3 regions of the Exiguobacterium sp. s70 genome follow, and region 2 is predicted to be linked to each of the others. Evidence: predicted binding sites of a transcription regulator. Region 2 holds the regulator's gene; each other region holds the start of a gene.
What was found. The regulator Rex, encoded in region 2, represses fermentation and respiration genes when NADH is low (regulators of the CRP and FNR family bind a similar motif). The targets are predictions, from matches to a motif close to TTGTGAAATATTTCACAA.
Positions count from the first base shown of each region.

Region 1: the regulator Rex is predicted to act here: its motif matches at 2,543-2,560, upstream of pflB (formate C-acetyltransferase).
Region 3: the regulator Rex is predicted to act here: its motif matches at 3,227-3,244, upstream of KNP84_RS07945 (formate/nitrite transporter family protein).

Region 1 covers NZ_JACSLV010000005.1:130,352-136,833, reverse strand. Annotated here, with positions in the region: gene pflA (pyruvate formate-lyase-activating protein) at 1-153, opposite strand, end outside; gene pflB (formate C-acetyltransferase) at 210-2,456, opposite strand; gene KNP84_RS12135 (hypothetical protein) at 2,817-3,239, shown strand; gene KNP84_RS12130 (DEAD/DEAH box helicase) at 3,294-4,460, shown strand; gene KNP84_RS12125 (hypothetical protein) at 4,457-5,098, shown strand; gene KNP84_RS12120 (hypothetical protein) at 5,128-6,228, opposite strand; gene KNP84_RS12115 (hypothetical protein) at 6,238-6,482, opposite strand, start outside.
Region 2 covers NZ_JACSLV010000007.1:79,441-85,922, reverse strand. Annotated here, with positions in the region: gene KNP84_RS14130 (ABC-F family ATP-binding cassette domain-containing protein) at 1-1,634, opposite strand, end outside; gene KNP84_RS14125 (redox-sensing transcriptional repressor Rex) at 1,784-2,440, shown strand; gene KNP84_RS14120 (twin-arginine translocase TatA/TatE family subunit) at 2,440-2,658, shown strand; gene tatC (twin-arginine translocase subunit TatC) at 2,661-3,449, shown strand; gene KNP84_RS14110 (hypothetical protein) at 3,591-6,236, shown strand; gene KNP84_RS14105 (YesK family protein) at 6,344-6,482, shown strand, end outside.
Region 3 covers NZ_JACSLV010000002.1:629,727-636,208, reverse strand. Annotated here, with positions in the region: gene nrdG (anaerobic ribonucleoside-triphosphate reductase activating protein) at 1-314, opposite strand, end outside; gene KNP84_RS07950 (anaerobic ribonucleoside triphosphate reductase) at 292-2,136, opposite strand; gene KNP84_RS07945 (formate/nitrite transporter family protein) at 2,325-3,167, opposite strand; gene KNP84_RS07940 (50S ribosomal protein L25/general stress protein Ctc) at 3,376-4,044, opposite strand; gene mutL (DNA mismatch repair endonuclease MutL) at 4,208-6,010, opposite strand; gene mutS (DNA mismatch repair protein MutS) at 6,015-6,482, opposite strand, start outside.

The DNA.
Region 1 (6,482 bases), on a different contig from region 2:
CGAACGATGGTTATTCTTTTTGAAATCCCACGTGTCAGCATTGTGGCAATACAAGCAACGAAGCGCACAACCTTGTAAAAAGACGATAAAACGAATTCCCGGGCCGTCAACGGTTCCAAACGATTCGACCGAGTGTACATATCCCATTGTCATCGAAATGACCTCCTAACGAATGAGCGGCCCTCGAGTGAAGGCCGCCAAGCCTTTGTTTACAATGAACCGTGGAACGTCCGGTTGATGACGTCGATTTGTTGTTCGCGCGTCAACTTGATGAAGTTGACCGCATAGCCAGAGACACGAATCGTGAGCTGTGGATATTCTTCCGGGTGCTCCATCGCATCGAGCAACGTCTCACGGTTGAAGACGTTGACGTTCAAGTGATGTCCTTTATGCTCGCCGCCCATATAACCGTCAAGGAGTGCCGCCAAGTTGAGTTCACGGGCCACTTCTTCTTTACCGAGCGCTTTCGGTACGATTGAGAACGTGTATGAAATTCCGTCTTGTGCGTGTTCGAACGGGAGTTTCGCGACTGATGAGAGCGACGCAGCTGCCCCTTTCGTATCGCGGCCATGCATCGGGTTCGCACCAGGTGCGAACGGTTCGCCGGCGCGACGTCCGTCCGGTGTGTTCCCTGTCTTTTTGCCGTAAACGACGTTTGATGTGATCGTCAAGACCGATTGCGTATGGAGCGCATCGCGGTACGTTTTATGCTTGCGTACTTTTTGCATGAACGACTCGACAAGCTCGACGGCGATCGCATCGACACGGTCGTCGTTGTTGCCGAATTTAGGGAAGTCGCCTTCTGTCTCGAAGTCGACAGCAATGCCTTGCTCGTTGCGGACCGGTTTCACGGTCGCATATTTGATGGCTGACAGACTATCTGCTGTGACCGAGAGACCGGCGATACCGCATGCCATCGTCCGTAGGATTTCTGGGTCATGAAGTGCCATCTCGATCCGTTCATACGCATATTTATCGTGCATGAAGTGGATGACGTTAAGCGTGTTGACGTAGAGCTCGGCGAGCCAATCGAGCGTCCGGTCGAAGTCGGCATACACTTTGTCGTACGTGAGCACGTCCTCGGTGTTCATCTCCCAAACCGGCGCGATTTGGTCGCCGCTCTTCTCATCGCGGCCTCCGTTCATGCTATAAAGGAGTGCTTTCGCCATGTTGGCGCGGGCTCCGAAGAACTGCATCTGTTTCCCGATTTTCATCGGTGACACACAGCAGGCGATGCCGTAATCGTCACCGAACTCTGGAAGCATGAGGTCATCGTTCTCATATTGGATGGCGGACGTCTCAATCGACATCTTCGCACAATATTGTTTGAAGCCTTCTGGCAATTTCGTCGACCAAAGCACCGTCAAGTTCGGTTCTGGTGCTGGTCCAAGGTTCGAGAGTGAATGCAAGAAGCGGAACGAGCTCTTCGTCACGTTCGAGCGTCCGTCTTCGCTCATCCCACCGATTGACTCGGTCACCCATGTTGGGTCACCCGAGAACAATTCGTTATAGTCTGGTGTGCGCAAGAATTTGACGATCCGGAGCTTCATGATGAAGTGGTCGACGATTTCTTGAACATCCGACTCGGTCAAACGACCCGCTTCGATGTCACGCTCTGCGTATACATCGAGGAATGTCGAGACACGCCCGAGTGACATGGCGGCGCCGTTCTGTTCTTTGACGGCTGCGAGATATGCAAGGTATACCCATTGGTACGCCTCTTGTGTATTTTCCGCCGGACGGCCGAGGTCAAACCCGTACGCCGCACCGAGTTGTTTCAACTCTTGGAGGGCCCGGAGCTGCTCAGACATTTCTTCCCGTGTCCGAATATCTGCCTCTGATAAGAAACCGCCACGGTTCGCCAAATCTTTTTTACGTGCGGCAATCAAGAAGTCTAACCCGTACAAGGCAACGCGACGGTAGTCGCCGATAATCCGTCCACGGCCGTAAGCGTCAGGAAGTCCTGTGATAATCCCTGACTTCCGTGCTGCTCGCATCTCAGGTGTATACGCATCGAAGACACCTTGGTTATGCGTTTTGCGGATTTCCGAATAAATCTTTGTGATTTCAGGGTTCGGCTCGAAGCCATACGATTCAAGTGCAGCGTCGACCATCCGGATGCCGCCGTTCGGATGAATCGAACGTTTGAACGGCTCGTCCGTTTGAACGCCGACCACTTTCTCGAGCTCTTTGTTTAAGTATCCCGGTCCGTGCGAGACGATTGTCGATGGGTTGTTTTGATCGACCGCCCAAACACCACCGCGTTCCCGCTCTTCTTTCGTCAATTCCATCACTTGTGCCCAAAGCTGATTCGTCGCTTCCGTCGGTCCGACGAGGAAACGGTCGTCTCCTGTGTACTCATGTCGGTTTAAACGGATAAACTCACCGACGTTCACTTCGTTCGTCCACTGCCCAGGTACAAATCCTGACCAGGCTGATTTAATTTCGGTTGCCATTGTGGGTCACTCCTCATAGTTGAGATAACTGCGTGCTTTCTATAAGTTGAGTGTACGTGAAAACGTGAACATTATGTTTTACATTCTTGTGAAAGTTGTAACAATCTCATGAACGTTGGCTTAAAGCCATTTTTGTAAGCGCTTTAAAATCTGTTATAACGCATTTCTCATTCACTATGAAACAGATAATTCACGTCACGATAGGATTTACATCGATTCTGTATCATCTGAATTCGGATGTGACGATTTATACAGTTTTTAGTGTGATGTATATCACGACTCGGGGATAGAACTTGAATTTTTGCCTTACATCGGACACAATGAAGGCAGAACATTGTAGAAGAGGAAGGGGTTCTTCCCATGACGTACGAATTATTGACAGCTGATCACGACTTGAAAGCCGGTGACCGCATCTCCCTTAAAGTAGAAGCGAACGGTGAACAACGTGATGGATTTATCACAGAATTTGAAGACGCAGGTTTTTGGATTCGGTTTGACGACGACATCGAAAACGAGGATTTCATCGACTACCGCGATAACTTGCTCGTTGCTCTCATCTCGCGCCCGATTGACGTGGCAGCGACGTATCCAGAGCTCGCTTCATACGAACGGTTGACGAAAGAATTGCAGTATCGTGTCTATCAAGGCTTCACCGTCGAAGGCGTCGAGGCGTCGGCTGACCAAATCGATGTGCACATCAAACTCATCGAGGACGGACAGACGTTCACACAGACACTCCGTTCTTCATTCGACCAAGACACGGAACATGTTCGCTATATCTAAGACAGGGAGCGCTTATGCTTCCTTTGTTTTTGCCCCACGATAAGGAGAATTGATATGAACTTTACAAAACCATTTATTAACGAAGCCTGGGATCGCCTTGGCTTTACTGAACCAATGCCGGTCCAAGCCGAAGCCTTCCCGCTTCTTCTTGACGGAAAAGACGTCACGATCGAAGCGCCGACAGGTACCGGGAAGACGCTTGCTTATTTGTTACCCGCCATTGAAAAAATCGACGCCTCGAACGACCGGATTCAAGTCGTCATCGTCGCGCCGACGCGTGAGCTCGTCATGCAGATTCAAACGGTCGCGCAACGCTTCACCGAGAAAGGTGATGTCCGCATCGCTTCATTTATTGGCGGTGTCGAATTGAAACGTCAAATCGACCGCTTGAAGAAAAAGCCCCATTTGATTGTCGGGACACCGGGCCGACTCGTCGAACTGATTGACAAGAAAAAATTGAAGCTTCATGAGACGCACACAATCGTCCTCGATGAAGCTGACCAAATCATCGATAGCGGATTAACAGAAGCTGCCGAACGCATCATCAAGCACACGGCGCACGAACATCAAATCGCCCTCGTATCGGCAACGCTCACAGACACGCTTCAAGCATGGGCGGCCCCGTTCTTGAAGGAGCCGGCACACGTGAAAATCGAACGAGCCGTGAGCAGTCAAGTGACGTACGGCTATATGTTGACGACACGCCGCTATAAGCCGGAACTGCTTCGTCGTTTGTCACACGTCAACGGCGTCAAAGCACTCGCTTTCATCAACAACCGTTCATTCTTGCCACCACTCCGAGGTGAACTCGACAAAATGAAAGTGAACTACCGGATGCTCGACAGCCTAAAAGGGAAACGCGAACGCGTGGAGACGCTCCGCGAATTCCGGAAAGGCGACTATCCACTTCTCATCACGACGGGTCTCGCGGCCCGTGGTCTCGACATCGAAGAAGTGACGCACGTCGTCCACTTCGATTTGCCAGAATCGATTGATGACTTCATTCATCGCTCCGGCCGGACGGCACGCGGGAATGCGGCCGGGACCGTGCTCTCGCTCGTGACGGACGAAGACTTGACGCACTTGAAATCGTTCGCTCGCCAACTCGGCGTCGAATTGAAAGAACTCGAGATTTATCGTGGCGACGTCATCGAGAAACGGATTGAGGATAAACCGCCGGTCGTGAAGCGTCCTGCGAACAAACGAGGACCGCGCCGATGAAAAAAGACCGGAAAGTAATTCCATTCCCTTTGCTTGTAGAAGAGTCCGAATTGCTGGCCGAGCTGAAAAAGTTGTATGAGCAAGCCGCGCTCGCGCGCAGCACACATTGGACGAACTATATTCAAGAGATCGCCTCGGAAGGCACATGGCAGTTGAAAGACGCCGAGCTATTCCGCGACCTGTTCATCGACTGGGCCGTCTTCTTCGAGACGGACGAGGACGGGATGACACCGCACGGCCGCTACTTGGCAGATCAAAAAGCCGACATGTCCCCTGCCTTGTATCACGCGCTCCGTGGCTTGGCGGTCCCGCGTTGCTCGGTGTTTGAAGTGACCGAGGAAGGACTGCGCGACTGGGAGACGAAAGAGACGTATCGCGTCAATCTCCCGGAAAAACGTGAGGTCGGTGACATCATGCTCGGCAAGCTGCTCGATATCCGAGGCAGCTGGCGTTTCGGGTCGGCGTTCCTCGCTCTTCCGGCGAAAATGGCCGGTAACGTATCGGACCTGTATATCGACTTCACCGATGAGGTCGGTCCGGGTGCGTTCCTCGATCAGTTCCCAGAGTTCTGTGCAGAACTGATCGACATGTTGCTCGATTTAGAAGACGGGGTCATCGTCCCGAAACCATCAAAATAACCGAGAGGCGGCTGCCTCTCGGTTATTTGTTATTGTACATAATATTTCGTGTTGGATAACAATGCCTTCGCCGCATCGTTCGTCGCCTTCACGACGGCGCTCGAGATGGCTTTCCCATCTTGATAGACGTCGATAACGGCCCCATCTTTCGTCGGGCGAATATGATACAGTTGGTTATCGACATACCAAGTCGTACCGACCGAACCATCGATGACTTGTCGCGTCGATTGCTTCCCTGTCTTCAAGTCGACAACGAATTCGGTCCCATCTTCCTGCAAGACGATTAATTGATCCTCATAGACGGTTGCGCCCCACATATCCCCTTCAGCTTTTAACTCGACGACACGCTTCTCTTCGGTGTCATAGGCATACACGCCTGGACGTTCCGTCTCGTTCGTGTACGTCTGACCATCTTCGGTTATCGTTTCGTATGTCCCAAGACGTACCGGGAGGAAACGATTATCGGCTGCGATGGTCATCCGGTTCTCATCGTAAAACCTAGATGTTCCGACAACACTAGAAATAAAGCCGTCTTCTATTGAGATTTCTTCAAGGGTGATTTCAGCCGCCCCTTCATCAAATACGGCGATTTTTGTTGCTGCCTGTCTGTCATAACCGTCACGATAAATCAAATGAACACGACCATCTTGAACGAATATGCCGTGCCAGTTCCCTTCCATGACTTCCACTGCACCGCTGACATTTGACGGGAACGTTGTCGTGGCAATGTCGTTGCCTTCGGTTCGGAAAAGAACGATTTCATCGTTTCCTTTTTGTCCGATGCCGACATACTCCTCTTTCGTGCGTAACGATTGGGTGAAACTAAGGTTTGTCATTTGACGATAGAACTTTCGCATCGTAGGATTGACCCGTTCGCGTTGTTTAAGCGCTTCTTCGACGTAATTTAAATGGGTCGTCACTTCGCTACCAGACCTGGTGATTTCAAACCGTTCCTGGACCTCATCCTCGGTTTCATAAAATGCTTGTATCTTTTGATTTTCCCATACACTTTCATTTGTTTTGACATCGAGCACCCACTCCGCCGTTGATGCTTTCGAATCAATGGCGAACGTACCGAGCCCGATGATGACGACCGCACCGAGCGCGGCCACATTCCACATTCGTTTCATCTGCTCACCTCACACACTTAATTTCTTCGTCAACTGACGATATCCAATCCAAACGACCCCAATAAACCAAATCACTAAAATAAGAGTGAAGACGGCCAGCGTCTCTTCCATGAACAGATAGTTCTCAATGATAAAGAACCCAATCATCGGCACAACTACGACAACCCCAATCATCAATAAGGCGAGGAACGGCGCCCACACCGTCCGTTGCCACAGGCTCCGTTCAATCAACACAAATGCGAAGATGAATAAGA
Region 2 (6,482 bases):
GCGAGTCGGGCCAGGTCTTCGAGTTCTTCTTTCTTCTCGACGTAATATGAATAATCGCCGAGATACTCGTCGATGCCGTTCGGCGTGATCTCTAAGACGCGCGTCGCGAGCCGGTCGATGAAGTAGCGGTCGTGCGACACGAACAGAATTGTGCCCGGATAGTCGACGAGGGCGTTCTCGAGAATCATCTTCGAATCGAGGTCCAAGTGGTTCGTCGGCTCATCCAAGATGAGCAAGTTCGGTTGCTCGAGCTTTAGTTTCGCGAGCGTCAAGCGGGCCCGTTCCCCACCCGACAATTCATGGACACGTTTCATGACGTCGTCACCGCTGAACAGGAACTGTCCAAGCAGGCTCCGGACTTCTTGTTCGCGCATGAGCGGCCAGTCGTTCCAAATCTCGTCGATGACACGGTTGGCGTCCGACAAGTTTTGTTGTTCCTGGTCGTAGTAGCCGATTTCGACGCCGGTGCCGTAGCGGATGTCACCGGTAAGGGGCGGCTGTTGTTTCGTCAACACTTTCAGGAGCGTCGATTTGCCGACTCCGTTCGGGCCGACGAGGGCGACCGATTCGCCGCGCTGCAATTGGAAGCGGAGCTGTTGGGCGATCGGTTCTTCATAGCCGATGGCAAGATCGCTCGCACTCAATACGTCGTTCCCGCTTTGACGTTTGATTGAGAACGAGAGGACGGCACTGCGCTCATCACCGTCCGGCGCTTCCATCCGGTCGACTTTCTCGAGACGTTTGCGGACGCTCTGGGCCCGCTTCGTCGTCGTCGCCCGGGCGATGTTACGCTGGATGAAGTCCTGCATCTTGGCGATCTCTTCTTGTTGCGACTCGAACTGCTTCTTCTCTTGCTCGTAAATGGCAGCCTTCTGTTCAAGGTACTTCGTGTAGTTGCCGACGAAGCGACGGCTGCGGTGGCGGGACAGCTCATAGACGACCGATACGACGCGGTCGAGGAAGTAGCGGTCGTGGGAGACGATGAGGACGGCGCCTTTATAGCCGCTCAAATACTTCTCGAGCCAGCCGAGTGTCTCGATGTCCAAGTGGTTCGTCGGCTCATCCAAGATGAGCAGGTCTGGACTTTGGAGCAGCATCTTCGCGAGAGCAAGACGTGTCCGCTGTCCGCCGGAGAGCGTATCGATGCGGCGTTCGAAGTCGTCCGGATAGAACCGCATCCCGTGAAGGACAGAGCGGATCGTCGCCTCATATTGATAGCCGCCACGGTCTTTGAACGTATGCTGTTCTTCATCGTAAGACGACAAGAGGCGCTCATAGGCGGCCGGGTCGTTCAAGATGCGCTCAGAACCCATGTCTTGCTCCATGCGGCGCAGCGTCTTTTCTTGTTCAATTAAATCGGTGAAGACAGTCAACATTTCGTTCCACATCGTCTCGTTCGACTCTAACCCTGAGTCTTGGGCGAGATAGCCGATGGTGACATCTTTAGGCTTCATGATGTCGCCCGAGTCATAGTTGTATTCCCCGGCGATGACTTTAAGCAATGTCGACTTGCCGGCACCGTTACGGCCGACAAGGGCGACACGTTCGCCTTCTTGAATTTCTAGTTTGACGTTCTCTAAAATCGGCTCGACGCCGAATGATTTCGATAAGTTATTGACTTGCAGTAGGATCAAGTGAAAAAACCCCTTTCTCTCTATTTAGTATACTTTATTTCTTCCCCATTTCAGGTATATTCATTGAGTGGTCATGTGAATTCGTTTACAATCAAGGTGTATGAAATTAGATTCGTTTGAAACGCGTCGTAAAAAGGAGGCTCTTTCCGTTGAGTCAAAACGAACCAAAGATTCCGCAAGCGACAGCCAAACGGTTGCCACTATACTATCGGTTTATCCAAAGCCTACATTCATCAGGAAAACAGCGTGTCTCTTCTGCTGAACTGAGCGAGGCGGTCAAGGTCGATTCGGCCACGATCCGTCGCGATTTTTCGTACTTCGGTGCGCTCGGGAAAAAGGGATATGGCTATAACGTACAGTATCTGTTAGACTTTTTCCGTAAGACACTGAATCAGGACGAGATTACGAACGTCGCCTTAGTCGGGGTTGGTCATCTTGGGACAGCTTTCGTCAACTATAACTTCCTTAAAAACAATAACACACATATCGTCGTCGGGTTCGACGCAGACGAGACAAAAGTCGGCACGACGATGTCCGGTGTCCCGATTCATCACGTCGATGAGATGGAACAGATCATGAAACAAAACAAGATTGACGTCGCCATTCTCACGGTGCCGTCTGCCTATGCGCAACCGGTCGCGGACGACTTGGTCCGCTTCGGTATTAAAGGCATCTTGAACTTCACACCGGCCAGACTTACTGTGCCGGACACGGTCCGCGTCCATCACATCGACTTGTCGATCGAACTCCAGTCGCTCATTTACTTTATGCAACACTATCCATCTGCTGAGGGGGTCCATCAATAATGGAATTACTATCATCGTTGCTCGTCGTCGGTATTCCTGGGGGAGCAAGTATCTTCATTATCGCCATCGTCGCGCTCATCATCTTCGGGCCGAAGAAATTGCCTGAATTCGGACGCGCCGCTGGTCAAACGCTCCGAGAGTTCAAAAATGCCACGAACGGCATGATGAACGAACATGACGAGAAAGATAAGAAAGAACTTGAGAAGAAAGAGCAGTAATCATGAATCATCAACCTGATCAAGAACGGGCACTGTCCGATCACTTGACAGAGCTGCGGAGACGACTGATGCTGTCGGCATTTGTCGTCTTTGCTTTCTTTCTCATCGCTTTGCCGAGTGTCAAATATGTGCTCGCCTATCTGCAGGCGGACCTCGTCGAACGAGGGCTCGAGCTGAACGCCTTTGGGGTCGCGGACCCGCTCATGATTTACTTGAACTTGGCGCTCGTCATCGGGCTCGTCGCGTCCGGTCCGTTTCTACTGTATCAACTGTGGGCGTTCGTCGCACCTGGTCTGCACCCGAACGAGCGGAAAGCGACGCTCGCGTATATCCCGATCATCTTCATCTTGTTCCTGATCGGTCTCGCATTCGCCTACTATTGGTTGTTCCCGCTCGTCCTCGATATCTCGACGGACCTCGGGCAAGACCTCGGTCTGACGCAAATCATCGGGGCGTCGAACTACTTCACGTTCTTGCTGCAACTGACCATTCCATTCGGACTGTTATTCCAGTTGCCGGTCGTGACGATGTTCTTGACGCGCATCGGTGTCGTGACACCGTACTTCCTGTCATCGATTCGGAAATATGCGTACTTCGCCTTGTTCGTCATCGCGGCCTTCATCACGCCGCCGGATTTGACGTCGCACCTCATGGTGTCGCTGCCGCTCTTCTTCTTGTATGAAATCAGCTTGTCGATTTCACGCATCACGTACCGGGGCGTGCTCCGACGTGAGAAAGAGGCGATGGTGAAAGAACAGATGGATTTGATGAAACAAATGAATGAGAAGTAAACACCATGTCATGCGACGTGGTGTTTTTTTATGATTTTAGGACTATTCATTTTTGAAAAATCGATTTAAAATTAGGAATATAAAATCAAAAATGGATTATTTTTGAAAGTTATGCATTCATAAACAGAAATGAGGAGACAGATGAAAAAGTGGTTGTGGAGCATGCTTGTTGTGCTCATTATGATGGTGGCACCAGGTGTCGAAGTCCGAGCAGAGGACTATACTAAGCCGGTAACTATTCCGACAGGGGAAGTCGTAGGAGATAGTGGGTATGTGTGGCGTTCAGGGGATCCTGAGACGCTTGTTCACATTCAGACCGGTGAAGTGTATACATTACCGATTCGCGTGTCCGTTCTTCATAATATTCACGCGATCGGAGACGGTCGATTCATTTTGGAGGGCTGGCAAGAATGGATGGTCTGGAATCCTCAAACCGGTTCAAAGACGGTCTTTCCAATTGAGGCAGGGAGCGGACTTCATGCGGTCGTAGATATTAATTTGGCAGCAGAAACGGTATTGTGGACTGATGACAAGAAGTATGTCACGACATCGCTTTCGGGCAAAATTCTCGGGTCGATTCAGATGGGAAGTATGTATGAAGCATACGGACTGCTTGATGATGGGAATGTTCTTGCATTCGTGGACGGTCAAGTGACGAAGCGGACGCCGTCGGGTGAGGCGCTTGAAACACTCGGATCTTATACGGGTCAGGTGAGAGGTGCATCCTTAATCAAGGGATCAGATCAGTGGATTGTGGCAAAAGCAGGGGAATCGGATACACTTTTCATCTTTGATTTCGTAACGAAACGATGGATCGAGAAAGAAGCCCCAAGCGTAAGAGACCTCACATGGGAAGACGGCGTCTACTATTTCACGATTCGGAAGACGTATACGACGTTCTATGTTAGTTATAACGTCGCCACAAATGAGTGGCGAGAGGCACCGATTGATGATGTCTTCGTCGAAAGACGTGGTTCATGGTACGTTTTTTCTGAGAATCGATCAGCAGGCTACACGCCCGAGTCATTTTGGAAGGCACCGTGGCAACTGAATGTCAATGTGCCGAAAACGACGACTCGTTATGAAGTAGGTCGTCCCTATGATGTGAACGGAACGGTTACACTCGTTGACGGGACAGTGTTGCCGGTTCCCGGAGATGCCTTGGCTGTCAGTTTAGATCGTCAAGAAGCGCCTTTCCTTTGGGAGCAAGGGAACCTGACGCTACAGACGAATGAATCGTATAACACGATTTTTAAATGGAACGACTTAGAGCGGCGTCTAGACTTATGGGCATCGAACTACGTGCCACTCACACTCGACCCGCCAAAGGGCGTTTTAGGCCCGATTAGCGGGCAGACAACACCGGACACTCCGGTGTTCATCAGTGTGACGAAAAACTTGTATCAAGCCAACTCATCGGATTCGTTGTTGAACTATCAATCGGCGACGGTTCGTTCGGATGAGTCTGGACGCTATACGTGGCAACCGGCGCGTTGGTTCACACCTGGATCGCGTGTGACTGTGAAAATCGGTAGTGGGTCAGGCGTTTACGCGGATCCAATTGAACTTCAGACGGTCAAAGAAAGTGACGATACCTCGTCGAACGACATTTCAGTTTTGACGAACACGGTCACTTCAGGCGTCACGTTAAAAACAACGCCACACGCGGCCGTGGATGTATTGATTCGAAGTGGGAAATACTACGAAATTTCGAATGAGCAGGCAGATGAGGAAGGGCTCATTTCGATTAAAGAGTTCGATACGATGCCAGTAGACATCGGAACAAAAGTCTACTTCAAGTTAAAAGAAGCACCTGCTTCAGCGTTCCGGCTCACGACAGTAGAGACGAGAGTGGAACCGCCTGTCTTTACGTGGACTCGGACGCCATTGATGTATGACAAGTCTATCAACGTCACATCGAGTACTGATCAGGCTTATCGCATCTATCGAAACGGTACGCATGTGGCGACAACCCGCACGATGCCGTACACGTTCGAGACGCCATTAAAAGAAGGGGAAGTCATTCTCGTCACTCGTTCGAGTGGTGATGCGACGTACGAACTCACGAAAACAGTTCGTGCGTTCACACCGACGCTCAGTGTGACGGATACGTTGATGACAAAGACACAAGCGACGCTCTCAATCAAAAAGACGAGCACGGCGACAGTGCGCTTCTATGTAAATGATAAACTCGTCTCGGCCAAACGCCTCTCGACGACACGTTACACCATTCCGGCCAAGCCGGGGGATCGCGTTCGTGTCAAAGCATCGGTCGGGTCGAAATCGCGTGACGTCTCGCTCGAGTTGCCAAAGACATCGTTGTCGACGCTCTCGATTAACGATGAGAAGTCGCTCTGGGTCGGCTACATGATCCCGAACAGCACGGTCACGTTGAAGAACGGTTCGAAAGTATTGGCTACTGCAAAGGCGAGCAGCACCGGACGTGTGACGCTCCGCTTCACGCGGCAACCAGTCAATGCGACGCTCTCGTTGACGAGTCAAAGTGGCACGTTCCGCCATGTACAGACGGCGAAAGTGACGACTGGACCGACTCCGACGCTCGTGACGACGATTCCATCGAGCGCATCGAAGACACTGAAGGCGACATCGAACGTCGCGTACGGCACCTTGACGCTCACGCGGGGGTCGACGGTCATCGCGAAGAAGACGGTGACGGCCACGTCGACAACGCTCAGCTTCACCCCACAAAAGAAAGGAACGAAATTGACACTCCGTCTCGTGACGCCAAAAGGCCGAAGCGTGACGAAGACGATTTATGTTCGTTAACTGAGAAGCCATTCGCGATGATGCGGATGGCTTTTTTTAGAGATGGGGAACAGAGGGAGGACGTGATACGATGGAGCCAATCAAACAATAGGTCAGGGGGAGAAGCGATGGCTTGGGAGTACTACGGGGATGAACTCATCATCATCGGCGTGTTGACGACAATTTTGTTGATTGCCGTGCTGAACTTTCTGAAGTCGCGATTCAAGCGGAGACTCGCCTTCTCGTTGACATTGCTCGTCGTGGGGT
Region 3 (6,482 bases), on a different contig from region 2:
CCTTGTAACTGTTCGAACGTATAGCCTGTATACACCCACACGTTTTTCTGAAGCGCCTTGCACCCGTCGACGAGCCGGGCTAGTGCTTCCGGTTGCAGAAACGGCTCTCCGCCCGAGACGGTGACACCGTCCCAACCGGATTGTTCGATTCGAGTGAGCAGGTCCTCGACTGGTACGTCTTCCCCACCTCGCGGGTTCCACGATTCCGGATTGTGACATCCAAGACAGCGATGAGGGCATCCCGCCGTAAAGATGACCGTGCGAATGCCTGGACCGTCGACAACCGATTCGTCAAGTACGGATAGGACGCGCATGATGCTTCACCCTCGCTCGTTCTTCTTCTCGTTTCGCCGAATTCCATCGGTCCATCGTGCCGACCAGATAGCCGGTGATGCGACGAATCCGTTCAATCTGCTCTTCCTCGCCACACGTCGGGCACGCGGCATCGATCGTTCCCTCGAGGCCGCAGTTACCGCACCGGTCGACGGGATGATTAATCGATCCGTAGCCGACGTTTTCGGTTCGCATGAGCCGGACGATCGCTTCGACCGCTTCCGGGTTATGGGCGAGCGACCCGTCGACTTCGACATAAGTGATATGACCCGCGTCACAGAGCTCATGGTACGGTGCCTCCAACCGAATCTTGTCACGAATCGACACTGACTGGTACACCGGCACATGAAACGAGTTCGTATAAAAGGCGCGGTCGGTGACACCCTCGATCATCCCGAACGCCTGCTGGTCCTTCAATACGAACTTCCCAGACAATCCTTCGGCCGGCGTGGCCAAGAGCGAAAAGTTTAAATCGTGCTGCTCTGCCGCCTGTCTCATCCGATCACGTAAATGAGTGACGATATCGAGTCCGAGACGTTCCGCTTCCCGTGAATCGGCATGCGTGCCGCCTGTGAGCACGCGTAGCGCTTCGGCGAGACCGATGAAACCGACGGACAACGTCCCTTGCTTCAGTACATCCCGTAGCTCTTCTTCCGCCTGAAGTCTCTCGCTGCCCCTCCAGACGTGTTGAGCGTAAAGGAAGCGGAATTCGTCGGCATGACGCTTCGCTTGATAGTCGTACCGTTCGAGCAATTGATCGATGGCGACGTCGACGTAGGCGTCGAGCGTCTCATAAAATGTATGGATGTCCGAAGCGACGAGCGCCATCTTGACCAAGTTCAAGGTCGAGAACGATAAATTGCCTCGTCCGATCGACGTCTCGGCGCCATGACGATTCCCCATCACTCGTGTCCGACACCCCATATAAGCGACTTCTGAGTCATGGCTCCCATCATAATATTGCAAGTTGAACGGGGCATCGACGAACGAGAAGTTCGGGAATAGACGCTTGCCCGTCACGCGACAGGCGAGTTGGAACAAGTCGACGTTCGGATCGGTTTCATGAAAGTTGACGCCCTCTTTTACTTTAAAGATTTGAATCGGGAAAATTGGCGTCTCCCCGTTGCCGAGCCCCCGCTCGGTCGCATGCAACAACTCGCGGATGAAAATTCGACCCCAACGGCTCGTGTCGGTCCCATAGTTGATGGAGACGAATGGCACTTGGCCGCCTCCTCGCGAATGCATCGAATTGGCGTTATGGATGAACGCTTCACACGCTTGATACGTCGCTGTGATTGTCTCGTTCTCAGCGACTTCGAGAAGTTGCTCAGTCGACCATTCGACCGGAAGCTTCTTGAGCCGCTCGAGTTGACGTTCATACGTCTTTTCGACGTATGGCGCTAAATCGACATCGAACATCGGGAACGCTTGACCCCCATGTTGCATATTCTGATTCGCTTGAAGAATGATCGAAGCGAGTGCCATCGCCGAACGGATGTCCTGGGGTGGTCGAATCGTTCCGTGACCGGTATGAAATCCGTTCGTCAACAACTCGCCGAGCGGGATTTGACAACACGTCGTCGATCCTGTCACGTAATAGTCGGCGTCGTGGATGTACAAAAAGTTGTCTGCGACGGCCTGACGTGTCCGCTCTGACAACAAGTACATTGTCGACAGCTGTTTCGATACTTCCGAGGATAATCGTGCCAGTTTGCCAAGTGGTGATTTCCCGTCGACGTTGGCGTTCTCTTGTACGAGATCTTGATCTGGGAGAACACAGACATCTTCATAAAGCTGTAGCATGTTCACTCCGCATCACCTCACTATATATTGATATGAATCGAGTTCATAACTCGATTCAATTCCATATATAGATTATGTCATGTTTGAGCATGGAGATGTGGAGTCTAAATTGTGAGCGTTGGTTGTGATATAAACGCAAAAACAGCCGAGCCCGCATCTGGACTCGACCGTTCTTCAAGTGACCCAACTTATAATTCTTTAGCCGGTTTCACGATTTTTAATTCAACTTCTTCTTTTTCCTCTGACTCTTGGGCTTCGCGCAAGCCTTTCGCGTTCAACCACGTATAGATCGCACCCATGAACAAGGCGCCGCCGATGATGTTACCGAACGTGGCCGGAATCAAGTTGTGGATGGCGCCGGCAAAGCTAATCGCCTCAGGATGTGGAACGACGAGCGTGAGCGCAAACAAGACGAAGTTGGCGATGACGTGATCAAATCCTGACGCGAAGAAGACGGCGACGAGGAAAATCATCGAGAAGATTTGAGCGAACTCATTTTTCATCTGTTTTGGTAAGAAAATCGCGAGACAGACCATCCAGTTACAGAAGATGGCACGGAAGAAAATCTCGACCGTCGTATGATGCATCTTGCTCTCGACGACCGCGAACAGCCAGTTGTCCATCCCGAGTTCTTGGATGACGCCGGTCGGGGCGAGCAACAAGGCGAACAAGACGCCACCGAGCGCGTTCCCGACGAAACAAAGTAACCAGACGAGCATCGTGTCACTGAGCGTCGTATAGCCGCGTAACGTCGAGGTCGTGAAATACATTGTGTTTCCCGTGAACAGTTCGGCTCCGCCGTAGATGATCATGACAAGCGCGATCCCGAATGAGAACCCACCGATGAGTGTCGTGAACGGCGAATCGATCAAGTACATTCCGTTGACGACTTTAAGTGTGAAGATTGAAGCGAATCCGATAAAGATCCCCGCGAGCATTGCCCGTAAAAAGTATTCCATTGGCCGATAATGAATCATTTGCGAAGATGCCTGAGCTTTTTTCCGTAATGATTCGAGTGCATGGATTTCCATTGATGCCATGTCACAAACCCTTCTTTCTGTTTGAATGAACCCATATAATAAGAACGAACATGTGAAATCATTAACAATATAAGCCCGAATCCAATAAATTGCAATCGACCTTGGACCGTGTTGACACATTTTTCACATCGTAATCGTTTACATTTGTCGGATTTGTGACGAAAAAAACGACCCTTCGCAAAGGGTCGTTCGATACAGCTTATTCTTTGTCTGCAGACTTCTCTTCAGACTCTTCAGATGATGCCTCATCCGACTCTTCTTCAGTTGCTTCAGCTTCACTTTCTGTCGTTGTGTCTGTGTCAGCTTCAAGCTCTTCAAGAGAGACCGGCTCGTTCACAGATGCGATTTGAAGCTCGCCATCCGAGACGATTTCATAGTCTTTGTTCTCTGGAATGTCAGCTACCGTGACCGAATCACCGATACCGAGTTCAGAAACATCTAGTTCAATTCGTTCCGGAATGTTAGCCGGTGTCGCCGATACCGTAACTTTATAGAGCGTTTGTGCCAAGAAGCCGCCTTCTTTGACACCTTTCGCGTCGCCGACGAGTGTGACGTCCGCTTCGACTTCCGTCGCTTCGTCCATCTTCACGGCCATGAACTCGACGTGCTTGTATTCGTTCGTGAACGGGTCAACTTCTGTCCCGTGAACGAGCGTGTTTACTTTCTTGCCGTCGATGTTCAACTCGATTAACGCGTTGTCACCGTGTTCGCGGAGAATCTTGCGAAGTGCCATCTCCTCGAATGCAACTGGTGTGCTCTCGACTTTATAGCCGTATACGACACCTAGTACTTTACCTTCTTTACGCAAGTTTGCGCGGACCGAACGTGGTCGTAATTCTCGTTTCGTTACTTTAAGCGTGTCTGCCATAATCTTTTCCCCCTACTGGTTTATCGATCATGTCTACATCTTGAGGGTGAGGCAGTGAAAAAGCCACCTCTCAACCTCGATGCGTTGAGTGACATGTGTATATTGTTCCCATAGGCACCCGGACATAAACGTTACAGCCGGTTAAAAAAAGATTACAAGCGTGTCACATAACCCGTTTGAACAACTTCTCAAGTTCGTACGTACTCCATTTCACCAAGATCGGTCGCCCGTGCGGACACGTATACGGGGACGTCGTCTGATTGAGGTCATGCAGCAATTGCCGCATCATCTCATGGTTCAATGGATGGTTCGCTTTAATCGACCGCTTGCACGCCATCAAGATTGACGCGTCTTCCCGATATTTGGCGAGATTGACAGAGCGGTCCCGAATCGCCATCTCAATCAAATCGCGGACCGTCCCTTCCAAATCATGCTGCGGGTACCACGTCGGAATCTCTCGGATGAGGAACGTGTTGCCACCGAACGGCTCCAAATCGAGCCCCGCTTCTTTCAAGAGCGGAGCGACTTCTTCAATCGCGAGCGTCTCTTCTTGCGTGAACTCGAGTGTGAGCGGGAGCAGCAACAATTGATACTCTTTGTCTGGATTCCCGAGTTGCTCATAAAACAATTCGTATTTGATCCGTTCCTGAGCCGCGTGTTGGTCGATGACATACATGCCGTCCTCGGCGCCGCAGACGATATAGCTCGCATGTAATTGGCCGATGACGTCGAGCGGCGGCAACCGCTCTCCTTTCGTCTCAATTGCGTCTGATTCGACAATCGGGTCGGTCGGTGCAGGCGCTTCATTGACGAGCGGGGTCGGTGACCATCGACTCGGTGACGTGACAGGCTCACGTGGAATCGGATAGTTCCACGTCGGCGGTTCATCCGTGACAGGTGTCCGTTCGACCGTGAAATCAAGTCGCTCTTGTTCGGTCCGATTGACCGGTCGCTCTTTCGGTTTGACCGACGGGATTAAACGCTGTTCCCGGAGCGTCAGTTGGACCGTCTCGCGAATCAACTGGCACAGCTCTTTCTCTTTCGAGAGTCGGACCTCCCGTTTTGTCGGATGGACGTTGACGTCAATCAACATCGGGTCCATGTTCACTTCGAGGACGGCAATCGGATAACGACCAATCGGGAGTAACGTATGGTAGCCCTCGAGTACACTTTGGGTCAACGCAAAGTTCTTGATGCTCCGACCGTTCAAGATGAGCGTCACGTACTGCTTGTTCGAACGTGTCACTTCAGGCCGGACGAGATGGGCGCTCAAACTATAGTCGTTCGTCTTGCTTGACGCGGTGACGATTTGCGCCGCAACTTGACGCCCATAAATGGCAAGCATGACTTGCTTGATGTCGCCGTTGCCACTCGTCCGCAGGAGTTCCTTGTCTTCATGGAACGCCGTGAGGCGAACTTCCGGGTGGGACAAGGCGATCCGGTTCAACGTATCGGTGATGCTCGCGAGTTCGGTCGCCGACGTCTTCAAGTATTTGAGGCGGGCCGGTGTATTGTAGAACAATTGACTGACCGCTATCTCTGTTCCGACGTTGGCTGCGGCCGGTGTTTGCGCCGTAACGACACCCCCTTGGAGCGTCATCTCAAATCCGTCCTCTTCGGTCCGGCGTGACTTCAGCGTCACATGACTGACCGAGGCGATCGAGGCGAGGGCCTCTCCACGGAAGCCGAGCGTGCGAATCCGGAACAAGTCGTGCTCGTCCCGAATTTTGCTCGTCGCATGACGTAAAAAAGCTCGCGGAGCATCCTCTTCATAAAACCCATGCCCGTTATCCCGGACTTTAATGAGACGAATACCCGCTTCCTCCAAATCGACTTCGATTTTCGTGGCACCGGCGTCAATCGCATTCTCGACGAGCTCTTTCACGACCGAGGCTGGGCGTTCGACGACTTCCCCGGCAGCGATTCGGTTGGCCAGTTGTTCCGGTAACTCTTGAATGATTCCCATTGACTCACTCCTTCTTCGCGGATTGTTGGAGCGCATAGAGCGCCTGCATCGCCTCAATCGGGTTCATCGCCAGCAAATCGAGGTCGAGCAGTTGTCGTTTGATGTCGTCTTCCGCCTCAAATAGTGACAGTTGGGACACAGGTTCAGCCGGAGCCGGCTGTTCTACAGCTGCCCGTGCCGGTTTCGGTTCTGTCTCGAGCTCAGACAAAATCGTTCGCGCCCGTTCAATCAAATCAGGCGGCAAATCAGCGAGTTCGGCGACGTGAATCCCGTACGATTTGTCGGCCCGTCCCGGATGAACTTCATGCAGGAAAACGACACGTCCGTCCCGTTCAATGGCACGGACGTGCACGTTCTCAAGGGCTGGAATTGTGTCTTCGAGCACGGTCAACTCGTGGTAATGGGTCGAAAACAATGTTTTCGCGCCGATGGTGGCCGCGATATATTCGACGATGGCCTGCGCGAGCGCCAT